3 regions of the Kitasatospora sp. NPDC086801 genome follow, and region 2 is predicted to be linked to each of the others. Evidence: riboswitches for the same ligand, from Rfam matches in the RefSeq annotation. Region 2 holds a riboswitch; each other region holds the start of a gene.
What was found. Region 2 has a riboswitch for cyclic di-AMP ahead of ACIPLC_RS29990 (transglycosylase family protein). Riboswitches for the same ligand answer to the same signal wherever they lie in the genome.
Positions count from the first base shown of each region.

Region 1: another riboswitch for cyclic di-AMP. It lies ahead of ACIPLC_RS14505 (hypothetical protein); the one in region 2 lies ahead of ACIPLC_RS29990 (transglycosylase family protein).
Region 3: another riboswitch for cyclic di-AMP. It lies ahead of ACIPLC_RS08760 (NlpC/P60 family protein); the one in region 2 lies ahead of ACIPLC_RS29990 (transglycosylase family protein).

Region 1 is NZ_JBIVAX010000010.1:93,608-98,074, reverse strand. Features, by position in the region: gene ACIPLC_RS14520 (TetR family transcriptional regulator) at 1-352, shown strand, start outside; gene ACIPLC_RS14515 (alpha/beta hydrolase) at 579-1,721, shown strand; gene ACIPLC_RS14510 (MoaF-related domain-containing protein) at 1,855-2,184, opposite strand; cyclic di-AMP (ydaO/yuaA leader) riboswitch at 2,720-2,887, shown strand; gene ACIPLC_RS14505 (hypothetical protein) at 2,890-4,239, shown strand; gene ACIPLC_RS14500 (hypothetical protein) at 4,261-4,467, opposite strand, start outside.
Region 2 is NZ_JBIVAX010000038.1:74,045-78,511, reverse strand. Features, by position in the region: gene eno (phosphopyruvate hydratase) at 37-1,323, opposite strand; gene ACIPLC_RS29990 (transglycosylase family protein) at 1,591-2,502, opposite strand; cyclic di-AMP (ydaO/yuaA leader) riboswitch at 2,508-2,675, opposite strand; gene ACIPLC_RS29985 (cytochrome P450) at 2,886-4,181, opposite strand; gene ACIPLC_RS29980 (SDR family NAD(P)-dependent oxidoreductase) at 4,457-4,467, shown strand, end outside.
Region 3 is NZ_JBIVAX010000005.1:57,433-61,899, reverse strand. Features, by position in the region: gene ACIPLC_RS08765 (NlpC/P60 family protein) at 1-431, opposite strand, end outside; gene ACIPLC_RS08760 (NlpC/P60 family protein) at 659-1,804, opposite strand; cyclic di-AMP (ydaO/yuaA leader) riboswitch at 1,815-1,968, opposite strand; gene ACIPLC_RS08755 (NlpC/P60 family protein) at 2,303-3,337, opposite strand; gene ACIPLC_RS08750 (NYN domain-containing protein) at 3,538-4,467, opposite strand, start outside.

The DNA of each region.
Region 1 (4,467 bases), on a different contig from region 2:
GGAGCGCTCGGCGGTCGCCTCGCTGACCCCGCCCGACGGCGAGGCGGTCGAAGCGATGGAGTGGACCCGAAGCCTGCTGCGCGACCCACGCCTCGACGGCACGTGGCAGCGCGTCCACGCCGACTCCGAGGAGCGGCTGCGGACGGTCCTCGCGGCGCGCTGTCCGGGCGGCACCGACCCGCTGGAGATCCGGCTGGCCGCCGCCGCGGCGACCGCCGCGATCCGGGTCGCGCTTGAGGAGTGGGCCGCCTCGGACGCCCCCGCCGCCGGCCCGGGCTCCCCGCGGGAGCTCGGCGCGCGCTGCATGCGCGAACTCACGGCCGGGCTGCGGCTCTACGGTCGGGAGGGCTGAGCCCCGCCCGGCCGCGAACAAGTAACGGGTAACAGATGACAGCTGACAGATTTCGTTATCTGTTATCTGTTATCTGTTATCTGTCGGCTGTCATCTGTCACCCGTTCCCGCTTCCCGGCCCCGTTAGGGTGGGTGATCGCGCGCCCCGGTGGGGGAACCGGGGTGATCACCTCGGATGTCCTGGACGGAGGGGGCGGGGAGTTCGAGGCGTGGGAGCAAGTAGGACATGGGTCTGACGAGCCACAAGGTATTGGCGCTGACCGTATTGATCGCCGTCGTGATGACGGCCGGCACGGTCTGGCTGTGGCCAAGACTCGCCAAGCAGACCTGGCAGGCAGTGCTCGGCCGGATCGGCGCGCTGCTCGCCACCCAGCTCGCGGTGCTCGCCGCGCTCGGCCTGGTGGCGAACAACTACTTCGCCTTCTACAGCAGTTGGGACGACCTGCTGGGCATCGGTGACACCGGCCCAGTGGTGATCCACAACAAGGCGGACGCGTCCGGTCGACTGCTCGTGGAGACGATCGGCCACGCCTCCGTCAAGGGCGGCGGCGCGATGGGCCGCGAGCCCAGCCAGTCCGGCGAGATCCGCAAGGTGCGGATCGACGGCGCGGCCAGCCGGCTGTCCACCGAGGGGTACGTCTACCTGCCGCCGCAGTACTTCCAGCCGGAGTACGCGCAGAGGCAGTTCCCGGCGGTGATCGTCAGCACCGGCTTCCCCGGGATCGCCGAGAACCTGATCACCCGGTTCAACTACCCGGGCGCAGCACTCAAGTTGCTCCAGGACGGCAAGATGCAGCCGACGGTCATGGTCCTGATGCGCCCCTCGCCGGCCCTGCCGCAGGACACCGAGTGCGAGGACATCCCGGGCGGCGCGCAGTCCGACACGTACTTCACCAAGGACGTCCCCTCAGCGATCCAGGCGAGCTTCCGGGTTTCGTCCGACCCGCAGGCCTGGGCCTTCATGGGCAACTCGACCGGCGGCTACTGCGCCCTCAAGTTGGCCATGCGCCACCCGGACGTCTTCCCGACCGCCGTCGCGCTCTCCGCCTACTACGACGCCGCCGACGACCCGACCACGGGTGACCTGTTCGGCGGCAGCAAGCAGCGCCGCGACGAGGCCAACCTGATGTGGCGGTTGAAGAACCTGCCGCAGCCCAAGGTGTCCGTGCTGCTGGCCGGCACCAAGAAGGGCGACGGCGACTACCGGCACGACACCGAGGCCTTCGTCGACGCGGCGCAGTCCCCGATGAAGGTCTCCTACAGCATGCTGGAGAACGGCGGTCACAACTTCGAGACCTGGAGCGCGCTGCTGCCGTCCTCGCTGGAGTGGCTGTCCCAGCACCTCAAGGTCCCGAACCAGGCCGCCTGAGCAGGTCGCTTGGGCGGACCGCCCGCTGAGGCCGCCCGAGTAAGCGGCCCGAGCGGGCGGCCTGAGCAAGCGGCCCGGGCAAGCGGCCCGGGCAGGCCGGCGGACAGCGCCCGGGGCGCGGGAGCGGCGAGGCTCAGGCCACCCGCTCCAGCGTCCCGGTGTGGAGCTCTCCGACCCGGCCGCCCTCGCCCTCGTACGTCCAGAAGGCGCGCACCGTCAGCCGGCCGAGGTCCATCACGTGGCTGACGGTGATCCCGCTCTCCTCCGTCCAGCTGATGAAGTAGATCTCCGGCGCCACCTCGGCGACGTGCAGCCGCACGTCCTCCCACTGGCCCGCCGACTCGCCGAGGCCCTCCCAGCGCAGCCGCCTGCCGTCGGCCGAGTACGTGTTGCGGAAGGCCGCGCCGTTGTCGGCCCGGAAGAGGTAGGTGCGGCCGGCGAAGGCGGGCAGGGGCGCGGTCATGGTGGGGCGGTACCTCGTTCCTGTGGAGCCGTGCACGGCGGTCTTGTGCACTGCGGAAGATGTCGGAGCTCCAATTTATCCGACTCGGTGAGCCGGGTGGGCGCATCCGTGGGCGGTGCGCCACGGCACCGGCCGCCACCGCGCAGGCCTGTGGGGTGTGCGACCGGCACCTGGGCGCCCGCCGACGGCCGGTCCTACCGTCCACCCCCATGAGACGCACCCCCACCGCCGTCAGACGCACCCCCACCGCGTTGTCCGCCCTCCTGCTCGCCCTCGGCGCCCTCGGCCCCTCGGCACCCTCGGCGTTCCCGGCCTCTCGGCGCCCCCCGCCCCTCGGCGCCCTTGATCCCTTCGAGGCCGCCGATCCGTCCCAACTGATCCACCACGCAGCGTCGTTGATCGACACCACTGTGAGCTGTGCGACAACCGGCCCGACCAGGTTGTCCGTTCACGGACGGTCTGCCTAGCCTGCAACCGTCGTCCGCCCTCGCGGACCCCCGCCGCCGGGACGCCGAGTCCTGTCCACCCGCCGGCCGGCAACCGAGCACCACAGCGGACGGGAGCGGGGGAACCAAGGTCAGCGCCCGGCCCGTACGCTCCCGCGTGCGGGCCGTGGCTAGGGGTGAAGCCGCTCCCACAAGCGGCCGGGCTTACCTCAGCCCGAATCCGACAGCTCACCTCGCAGGCGTCGCAGAGGACACTTCCATGCATCAGCCTGCCCGGCGCCGCGCGCCGCGCCACGCCCGTCCCTCCCACCGGGGCCGCAACGCCGCCCTCGCCGCCACCGGAGCACTCGCGATCACCGGCGCCGGACTGTTCGGCCTGCCGGCCGTCTCCGGCGCCCAGGCCGCCACCGCGCCGACCGTCACCCAGGACCGGCTCGCCCCGGCGACCATGGTCGCCAACAAGGCCACCACCGCCTCGCTGACCCTCCACTCCTCGGCCTGCTTCACCGCGAAGACCGTCGGCGTGGGCGTCCGCAACGCGGCCGGTGCGAACCTCGACTTCCCCGGCAACGCCTCCAACGTGCAGATCTGCCCGAGCGGCCTGTCCTTCACCAGCGGCGCGCGTGCTCTGCCGGCCGGGACGTACACCCAGTTCGGCTTCTGGCAGGACCTCGGCGGGGCTTGGCACAACCTGCCCTCGCAGCAACTGGTGGTCTCCAACACCCCGACCCCGACCCCGACCCCGACCCCGGCCCCGACGCCGACGCCGACCGCGACCCCCACCACGACTCCGGCACCGAAGCCGACCCCCACCGCCACTCCCACCCCGACGGCGACCGCCACTCCCGCCCCGAAGCCGACCCCGACGAGCAGCCCGAGCGCCACGGCCAGCCCGTCGCCGAGCACCCCCGCCTCCCCGGTCGCCGGCAAGTCGCTGACCTGGTCCGACGAGTTCAACAGCCCGATCAGCTGGGGCTCGCGCTGGGTCGGCGACAAGAGCACCGCGTACAAGTACGGCAACCACAACCCGGACGACAACAAGCTCGACCTGCTGAACAAGAACAACGTCAGCGTCGCGAACGGGGTCGCCACCTTCACCGCCGCGCCCGGCACCACCACGCTGGAGAACGGCAAGCAGGCCTGGAACACCGGCTTCCTGACCACCGAGGGCTCCAGCGAGGGTTTCCAGGTCAAGACCGGCGACTACGCCGAGACCCGGGTCAAGCTGCCGTCCGGCTCCGGGGCCTGGCCCGCCTTCTGGACCTGGAAGAACGGCAACGGGGAGGTCGACTCCTTCGAGTACCACCCCGACAACCCGAACCTGCTGGAGCTGACCAACCACGTCAACCCCGGCGACCCCAAGTACTACACCGACGCGAGCGCCATCGCGAAGGACCAGTGGGTGACCATCGGCACCTACTACGGCGCCACCTCGGTGGACTGGTACGTCAACGGCGTCAAGGTGTTCTCGGACGGCAAGGGCGTCGGCGCCAACTGGTCGGCGTACCTGATCCTCAACCTGTCGGTCGGCGCGGGGAAGTACCACCCGGCGCCGCAGGGCACCGCCCCGATCACCTTCGCCGCCGACTACGTCCGCGTGTACCGGTAGAGCCTCTTCGGGCCTTCCGGGTCAGAAACCGGCAGCCGTCTCGACCACCGTGGTGGCGAACGGCTGCCGGTTGTTCCCCTCGTCCGGGTCGTCCACGTCGCGCACCGCGACCGAGCCTCCGGTGAGCGTGCCGATCCGCAGGTCCGGGGCCAGGCGCACCGGCACCAGCGCGGTCGCGCTGCGCAGCGGGGGCAGTCCGGGCGGGAAGGCGCAGCGCACCTGGCGGCC
Region 2 (4,467 bases):
GGCTGTGCGCGCTATTCCGCGGAGCGGCTGTGCTTGCTATTCCGCGGAGCGGAAGCGCGGGAAGGCGCCGCGGCCGGCGTACTCGGCGGCGTCGTCGAGGATCTCCTCGATGCGCAGCAGCTGGTTGTACTTGGCGACGCGCTCGGAGCGGGCCGGGGCACCGGTCTTGATCTGGCCGCAGTTGGTGGCGACGGCCAGGTCGGCGATGGTGACGTCCTCGGTCTCGCCGGAGCGGTGCGACATCATGCAGCGGTAGCCGTTGCGCTGGGCCAGCTCGACGGCGTCCAGGGTCTCGGTCAGCGAGCCGATCTGGTTCACCTTCACCAGCAGCGCGTTGGCGGTGCCGGTCTCGATGCCCCTGGCCAGGCGGGCCGGGTTGGTGACGAACAGGTCGTCGCCGACCAGCTGGACCTTGTCGCCCAGCTTGACGGTCATGGCCTTCCAGCCGTCCCAGTCCGACTCGTCCAGCGGGTCCTCGATGGAGACCAGCGGGTAGGCGTCGACCAGCTCGGCGTAGTACTCGATGAGCTCGGCGGCGGAGATGGCCTTGCCCTCGAACTGGTAGGCGCCGTCCTCGTAGAACTCGGACGCGGCGACGTCCAGGGCGAGCGCGATGTCACGGCCGGGCACGTAGCCGGCCTTCTGGATGGCCTCGGTGATGAGGTCCAGGGCCTCGCGGTTGCTGTCCAGGTTCGGCGCGAAGCCGCCCTCGTCGCCGAGGCCGGTGGACAGGCCGCGCTCCTTCAGCACGCCCTTGAGGGTGTGGTAGACCTCGACGCCCCAGCGGACGGCCTCGGAGAAGGACTCCGCGCCGATCGGGGCGATCATGAACTCCTGGATGTCGACGTTGGAGTCCGCGTGCGAACCGCCGTTGAGGATGTTCATCATCGGAACGGGCAGCACGTGCGCGTTCGGGCCGCCCAGGTAGCGGAACAGCGGCAGGTCGCTGGCCTCGGAGGCGGCGTGCGCCACGGCCAGCGAGACGCCCAGGATCGCGTTGGCGCCGAGCGAGGACTTGTCCGGGGTGGCGTCCAGGTCGAGCATGGCCTGGTCGATCAGGCGCTGCTCGGTGGCGTCGTAGCCGACCAGCTCCGGGCCGATCTGCTCGATGACGGCCAGGACGGCCTTCTCCACGCCCTTGCCGAAGTAGCGGTTCTTGTCACCGTCGCGCAGTTCGAGCGCCTCGAAGGCGCCGGTGGAGGCACCCGACGGGACAGCGGCACGGCCGGTGCTGCCGTCGTCGAGGCCGACCTCGACCTCGACCGTGGGGTTGCCACGCGAGTCGAGGATCTCACGGGCTACGACGACATCGATGGACGGCACGAGGCATCTCCTTGCGGAAGCAGGGTCCGGCTGACGTTGGGTGCTGCCGGCGGGACGATTGCGGAGTCGTTACGACCAGAGCCTAACCGCCCCGGCCCCCGGGGCCGCGCTGGCCTCGGCCCCGTCTCAGCGTGTGGCCCGGCTACCCACCGGTAGTTCACCTGCTTGCCCGATCGAAGCGGGCGAATACGGGGGAATGCGGGCGAAGGGGGACGGGTCCCGTCCCCCTTCGCCCGCCGGGCCCGGGCCGTTCAGGGCCCGGGCCGCTCAGCCGAGGTGCAGCACCTGGCCGGGCATGATCAGGTCGGGGTTGCCGCCGACGGTGCCGCGGTTGCCGTCGTACACCGACTGCCAGCCGCCGGAAACGCCCTGGGCGGTGGCGATGGTCGACAGCGTGTCGCCGGCCCGGACGGTGTAGTCGTGACCGCCCTGCGCGGCGGCGGGCTGCGCGACCGGGGCGGACTGCGCGGGCTGCGCGGCGCGGGGCGCGGACTGCGGCTGGGCGGCGGCCTGGCCCGCGTACTGCTGGTAGACGTTCTGGTGGCTGGTCCAGTACCAGGCGCCGTTGCTCTGGTACCAGTACACCTTCGTGTCGGCGTCCCAGCCGGCCTTGCCGGAGAAGCCCTGCGGCTGCGTCTGCTGCGGGGCCTGCTGGGCCTGCGGCTGGGCGGCCGGCTTCGGGGCGGCCTGCCGCACCGGCTGCTGGGCGGGCTTCGGGGCCTGCGCCTGCTGGGTCGGCTTGGCGGCGGGCTGCTTGGCGGGCTTGGCGTCCGAGGAGGTGTCCACGGAGGCCGGGGCGCCGCCCTTGCTCAGACCGGCCTTCTGCGAGCAGACCGGCCAGGCGCCGGGGCCCTGCGCGGCCAGCACCTTCTCGGCGACCGAGATCTGCTGCGCCTTGCTGGCCTGGTTGGCCTGCGCGGCGTAGGAGGTGCCGCCGTACGCCTTCCAGGTGCTGGGGGTGAACTGCAGGCCGCCGGAGAAGCCGTTGCCGGTGTTGATGCTCCAGTTGCCGCCGCTCTCGCACTGGGCGACGGCGTCCCAGGTGGAGGCGGGGGCGGCGGAGGCGCCGGTGGCGGTGAGGAGCGGCATCGCGAGTCCGACGCCGGCCACACCGGCGACGGCGATGGCCTTCTCGGCCTGGGTGCGACGACGGTGACGGCCAGTTCCAACGAACAGCATGAAGAGGTCCCTCTCCGCACGCCTGCGAGGTGAGCTGTCGGGTTCGGACCGGGAGGTGGCCCGGCCGCCGAAAGCGGAAACGATTCCGCTCGGGCGGCTTCACCCCAAGCCGTCGGGGAACGGCAACAAACCTGGTTCCCCCGCCCCTGCCCAGGGTCTGGTCGGTTTCCCGTGACGCGGCGGGCAGGATTCGGCGTTCCGCGCACGAGGTCCGCAGCTGCGAACTCCAGGGAGAGTAGACAGATCCTCAGACCAATCACAAGCTCATATCGCCGATATCACACACAAATTACGGCGCGTGGTCAATCGCCTACCAACGGCGGCGGTATGTCCGGATTGATGCTGGTTCAGACTCTCCTCCACGGGTGATCGGAGACGTCCAGTCAGCGTGTCGGAGCGTCGACCGGCGCGACCGGAGGTGCGTGCGGGGACCGGCTCTCGGGACTGAATTCGACCGGGAGTTCCCGCAGCCCACGCATGATCAGGCCACCCCGCCACCGCAGATTCTCCGGACTTTCCGCGAGCCGCAGATCCGGCAGCCGGGAAAGCAGCGTGGCCAGTGCACTCCGCCCCTCCAGGCGGGCCAGCGGAGCGCCGATGCAGTAGTGGATCCCGTGGCCGAAACCCAGGTGCGGATTGTCCGTCCGGGCCAGGTCCAGGGTGTTCTCGTCCGCGAACCTGGCCGGATCGCGATCCGCCGCGGCCAGCACCACCAGCACCGGATCACCCACCGGGATGTCCACCCCGCCGATCGACAGCGGCCGCGTCGCGAAACGCCACGTCGCCAGCTCCACCGGCCCGTCGTAGCGCAGGAGTTCCTCGATCCCGGTCTCCAGCAGCGCCGTCTCGCCGCGCGCCACCGACTCCTGCAACAGCCCGCGCTGCTCCGGGTTGCGCAGCAGCGCGTACGTGCCGTTGCCGATCAGGTTGACGGTCGTCTCGAACCCCGCGAACAGGAGGATGAACGCCATCGCGGCGGCCTCGTTCTCGTTGAGGTGCTCGCCGTGGTCGCTCGCCCGGATCAGGCCCGAGATCAGGTCCTCGCCCGGATCCGCCCGCTTGCGGTGGATCAGCTCCAGCAGGTACGCCCGCATCCGCTTCACCGCCCGCCCCACACCGCCGCGTTGGCCGCCGCCGTGCCGGATCATCATCCCGGCCCAGTCCCGGAAGTCGTCCTGGTCCTCGGCCGGCACGCCCAGCAGGTCGCAGATCGCGTAGATGGGGAGCGGGAACGCGAACTCGTGGATCAGGTCCGCCGAACCGCGCTGCGCGAAGCCGTCGATCAGCCGGTCCGTGAGCTGCTGCACCCTCGGCTCGAACTCCGCCACCCGGCGCGGTGTGAACGCCTTCGACACCAGCCGGCGCAGCCGGGTGTGGTCCGGCGGGTCGATGTTCAGCAGATGCGTCATCAAGTCCGCCTGGCGCTCCCCCGGAATCCCCACCCGCCCGGTGCGGTGCGCCTGCTCGCTGTGGTGCGCCGGATTCTTCGACAGCCTGCCGTCCGCCAGCGCCTGCCGCGCGTCCGCGTAGCGGGTCACCAGCCAGGCCTCCACCCCGCTCGGCAGCGTCGTGCGGTGCACCGGGGCGTGCTCGCGCAACCAGGCGTAGGCGGGGTACGGATCGGTGGCGAACTCCCAGGTGAAGAGCTGCGGGGCGGCGGGATCGGGCTGCACTGGCATGCGTCGACCGTATCCGGTGGGTCGGGGCCGCACCGCCCCCGACGGCCGCGACCGGCGGGACCGGATCGTCACCACCCGGCGGACGGCCCGCCAACGCTCCGTGGACGCCCCGTGGACGGTCCGTGGACAGCTCTTGGACAGCTCTTGGCCGGGTGGCGGGCGTGACCCTGGTCACCTGAGGGGTAATCCCTGTTGCGGAGGGTCAGGACCTGCCTACGATCCTCCGCAGAAATCGTGGGCGCCGGTGCGGTGTCGCCCACAGGGAGGAGCAGACCATGCGGGTCAG
Region 3 (4,467 bases), on a different contig from region 2:
TCCTGCTGCCGCTCGGCGGCCTGGTCGAGGGTGCGGGCCCGGGACAGGTAGCCCTCCGGGTCGGTGGAGAGCATCAACTGGACGGTCTGGGCCATGCCGCCGCCGCGGTACTCGGCGCCGGCCACGGTGGCGAGGTCGCCGCGCAGCTGGTTGAGCTGGTCCTGGGCGACGGCGATGTCGCCCTGGAGGATGGTCGTCTCGCCCTGGAGCCGCTGCTGCGCCTCCTGGGCGGCGTTGTACTTCTCGGACGCCTGCTCGGCCTCGCCGTAGAGCTGCTCCACCTGCGCCTTGACGTCCTTGCGGGCGGGCGTGTCCGGCGGGCCGGGGGCGGCCTGGGCGCTGCCGCCCGTCGTCACGCCCAGGGCGGTGGTGGCGGCCGCGGTCAGCACCAGCGCACGGGCGAACAGTTGGGAACGGCGGTGCACGGGCATGGCGGCAGCGGCTCCAATCCGGCGGCGGGGCCCCGCCGCCGCACCAACGCGGGCGGCCCTGGAAGCGGAGTCCGGTGGCAGACGTTAGCGAGTCCGGGCAACCGAGTCCAAACCCCTACCAACCCGAATATTTGGCCCGCAATCGGACATCCGTCCGGGACGCCGGAAAAGCCGCAGGCCCGGCCTTCCGTGAGGGAAGGCCGGGCCTGGGAGGGCCTGAGCGGGGATCAGACCCGCACGATGGAGGCCAGCGGCATGTTGCTGACCGCCTCGTAGCGGACCGACGCGCCCGGCTTGGGCGCGTGCAGCACCTGGCCGTTGCCCGCGTAGATGCCGACGTGGTGGGCGTCCCCGTAGAAGATCAGCAGGTCGCCGGGCTGCGCCTGGGAGAGGTCGGAGCCGATCCGGGTACCGGCGTGGGCCTGCTCCTGCGAGGTGCGCGGCAGCGACACGTCGACCTGGTTGAACGCCCAGACCATCAGGCCCGAGCAGTCGAAGGAGCCGGGGCCGGAGGCGCCGTAGACGTACGGGCTGCCGATCTTGGAGGCCGCGATGGACAGCGCCGCGGCGCCGCGCGAGCTGCCGGCGCTCGGCTTGGTGACCGGCGCGGCGGGGGCCTGCGACGCGCTCAGGTCGGTGCGGCTGCTGTCGCGGGAGGAGCGGTCGGCGGCCTGCTGGGCCGCCGCCTGCTGCTGGGCGGCCTTCGCGGCGGCGTCGGCCTTCGTCTTGGCCTCGGCGGCGGCCTTCTCCTCGGCCGCGCGAATCGCCTGGCGCTCCTGCTCGGACAGGGTGTTGAAGAGGTCCTGCGCGGCCTTGAGCTTGCCCTGGACCTCGTCCTTGGCGCTCTTCAGCTGCTGGGTGGTGGTCTCCATCTCGGAGAGCTTGCCCTGGGCCTCGTTGCGCACCTGGTCGAGCTTGCGCTGCTCGTCCTGGAGCTGCTTGAGCTGGCCCTTCTGGGTGCCACCGGCCTGGTTCAGCGTGTCGGCCTGGCTCAGGAAGGTGTCCGGGCTGGCGGAGAACATCAGCTGGACGGTCTGGGATATGCCGCCGTTGCGGTACTGCTCGCCAGCGATCTCGGCCAGGCCGCCCTGCAGGTCGGTCACCTGTCCCTGCTGCCGCGCCACCTGGTCCTGCAGGTCGGTGACCTGCTTCTGCAGCTGCTGCTGCTTCTCCTGGGCGGCGTTGAGCTTCTCGGTCGCGACCTCGGCCTGCTCGTTGAGCTGGTCGACCTGCTCCTTGACCTGGTCCTTGGTCGGCTGCGGGTCGGCGTGGGCGCCGGACTGCGCGGACAGCGCGACGGCTGCGGCGGCGAAACCGGTCATGATCGAGACCCGGGTGCGACTCGCGGGCTTGGGACGACGATGGGACGCCACGAAGGCGGACTCCTTCTTCCTGCGACCGCCTACCGGGTGAGCTGACGGGTTCGGGCCGGAAGCATGCCCTACGACGCCTCACGGCCGTTCCACCGGCCGACCTGGCGCCGATTCACCCCGGAGGAACGTGGTTCCCCGGCTCCGTTCGACAGCGCCCCCGATTGCTGGGCTCCCCGTCGGGCAGGCACTCGGCCAGCCCCGCTGCGTCACGAACTCGACGGAAACCACCGCCGCCACCCTGGCTGGGCGATCGACAGTGCGGTGGTTCGGTGCATGACCCTAGTAACTGAACCGTGATCCGTTCAAATCCTTGTCAGAAAAAAGACGGAAGAAGACCAAAGTTCTTTTGTGAATATGACACATAGTGATCACCGTCGCACGCAAAGCTGATCAGTCTTCACCGGGGCTCGTCGAGCGGGCGAAAACCGAACGCCACCCCCCGGTCGGAGGGTGGCGCGGATCACAGGCCCGGCGGGGCCCTTCGGGCGTGTCGGACCGTCAGACCCGGCGGATCGTGTTGATCTTCATCGCGTCCGCCTTCATCACCTTCACCACGTCGCCGGTGTGCGGCGCGTGCACCACCATGCCGTTGCCGATGTACATCCCGACGTGGTGCCGGTCGGAGCCGTAGATGACCAGGTCGCCCGGCTGGGCCTGGTCCAGCGTGACGGCGGTGCCGACGTTGCCCTGCTCCTGCGAGGTGCGCGGCAGCGAGACGCCGGCCTGGCCGTACGCCCAGACCATCAGGCCCGAGCAGTCGAAGGTGGTCGAGCCGGTGGCGCCCCACACGTACGGCGAACCCTGCTTGCTCATCGCCTTGGCGACGGCCACGCCCGCGTAGCCGCCGGCCTGCGGGAGGCTGCCGAGGTCCGTGCGCTCGCTGCCGCGCGAGGCGCGGTCGTCCTGCTGCTGCTGGGCGCGCAGCGCGGCGCGGTCGGAGGCGCTGAGCGAGTTCAGCAGGTCCTGCGCGGCCTTGAGCTTCTGGTTGACGTCCGTCTTGGCCTGGTTCAGGTCCTTGGTGGTGGAGTCGAGCGAGGCCAGGACGGCGGCGGCCTCGGACTTCTCCTGGTCCAGCCGGCGCTGCTGGTCCAGCAGGCCCTTGAGCGCCTCGGACTCGCTGGTGCTGGCCTGCTGGACGCTGGAGGCCTTCTCCAGGTAGCCGGACGGGTCGGAGGAGAGCATCAGCTGGACGGACGGGTCGATGCCGCCGGTGCGGTACTGCTCGCCCGCCACCCCGGCCAGACCGGTCTGGAGCTGGGTCATCTCGTCCTGGCTGCGGGCCACCTGGTCCTGCAACTGGTCGGACTGCTTGCGGAGCTGGTCGGCCCGCTCCTTGGCGCCGTTGTACTTCTCCGCCGCCTGCTCCTGCTCCTGCTGGAGCTGGTCGATCTGCGCCTTGACGTCGGCCTTGTTCGGCTGGGGCGCGGCGTGCGCGGCGACCTGCGCGGAGAGGGCGACCGCGGTCGCCGCGGCAGCGGTGAGCACGGAGACCCGGGCGCGGCTCGGCTGCTTGGGACGGCGATGGGAGGCCAAGGGAATTGCTCCTTCTTCCATCGGCCTCACCCGATCAGGTGAGAATCCGGAAAATAGGTTTGACGCCACACCCTAGGGAAGATCCACGCGTTTTGCCACTCCCCCGAAGGCGTGAACTCCACTGCCCCCACGGACTTCACGGGATGTGCACACCACCGCAAACCGGGCGCTGACCAGGCGTCATCCCGCCGTGGCGGCCGTCAGGGCCGCGCCAGCCGGTTCAACAGCAGAACCGAGGCCACGGGGCGCGCGCCCGCCTTCCGCACGCCCTCCGCGACCTCCCGGTCGGTGGACACCACCACCACCGGACGACCCTGCGGTTCGGCCCGCACCAGACGACGGATCAGCTCGTCCGCGGTCTCGCCGGTCCGGCTGAACCGTACCCGCACCCCGCGCGGTGGCGCCATGATCACCGGAACGTCCAGGTCCTGCCCGTCGAACACACAGGTGACCTCCGCCTGCGTGCGCTGGGCCAGCATCGCCAGCCCGCCCAGCAGCCGGATCCGCTGCTGCTCCAGCGGCAGCGTCGGATAGCCCGTCTTGGTCACGTTGTAGCCGTCCACCACCAGGTGCACCTGCGGGATCGCCAGCAACTGGTCCAGCAGCGCCGGATCGTCGTCGGCCAGACCGCGCCGGGCCACGTCGTGCGGCGAGGCCGCCCCCGGCACCACCGCCTCCACCAGGTCCGCCGGCCGGATCTGGGCGACCGGCAGCGCCAGCTCCCGCTGAAGACCCTGCGCCGACTGCAGCACCGTGTCCAGCAGCAGCCGCAGCCTCATGTCCTCGACGCTGCGCCCCTCGCGGGCCGACCGGCGGCCCTGCTCGGCCGCCGTCTCCAGCTCGCCGACCCGGTGCCGCAACCGCCGCGCCTCGGACTCCGCGGCCCCGCGCTCGACGGCCGCCTGCGCCCTCGCGGCCTCCAGCTCCCCGGCCAGCCGCCGGGTCTCGGCCTGCGCCCGGCGGGTGTCGCTCTCCAGCGAGCGCACCTTCTTCCGCAGCGACTCGGCCTCCCGGCGGACGTCCTCGGACTCCGCCCGCTGCCGCTCCAGGTCCGCCCGCGCGGCGGACCGCAGCTCGGCCAGCTCGGCCTGCAACTTCTCCACCAGCCGGGCGGCCTCGGCGGCCGCGCC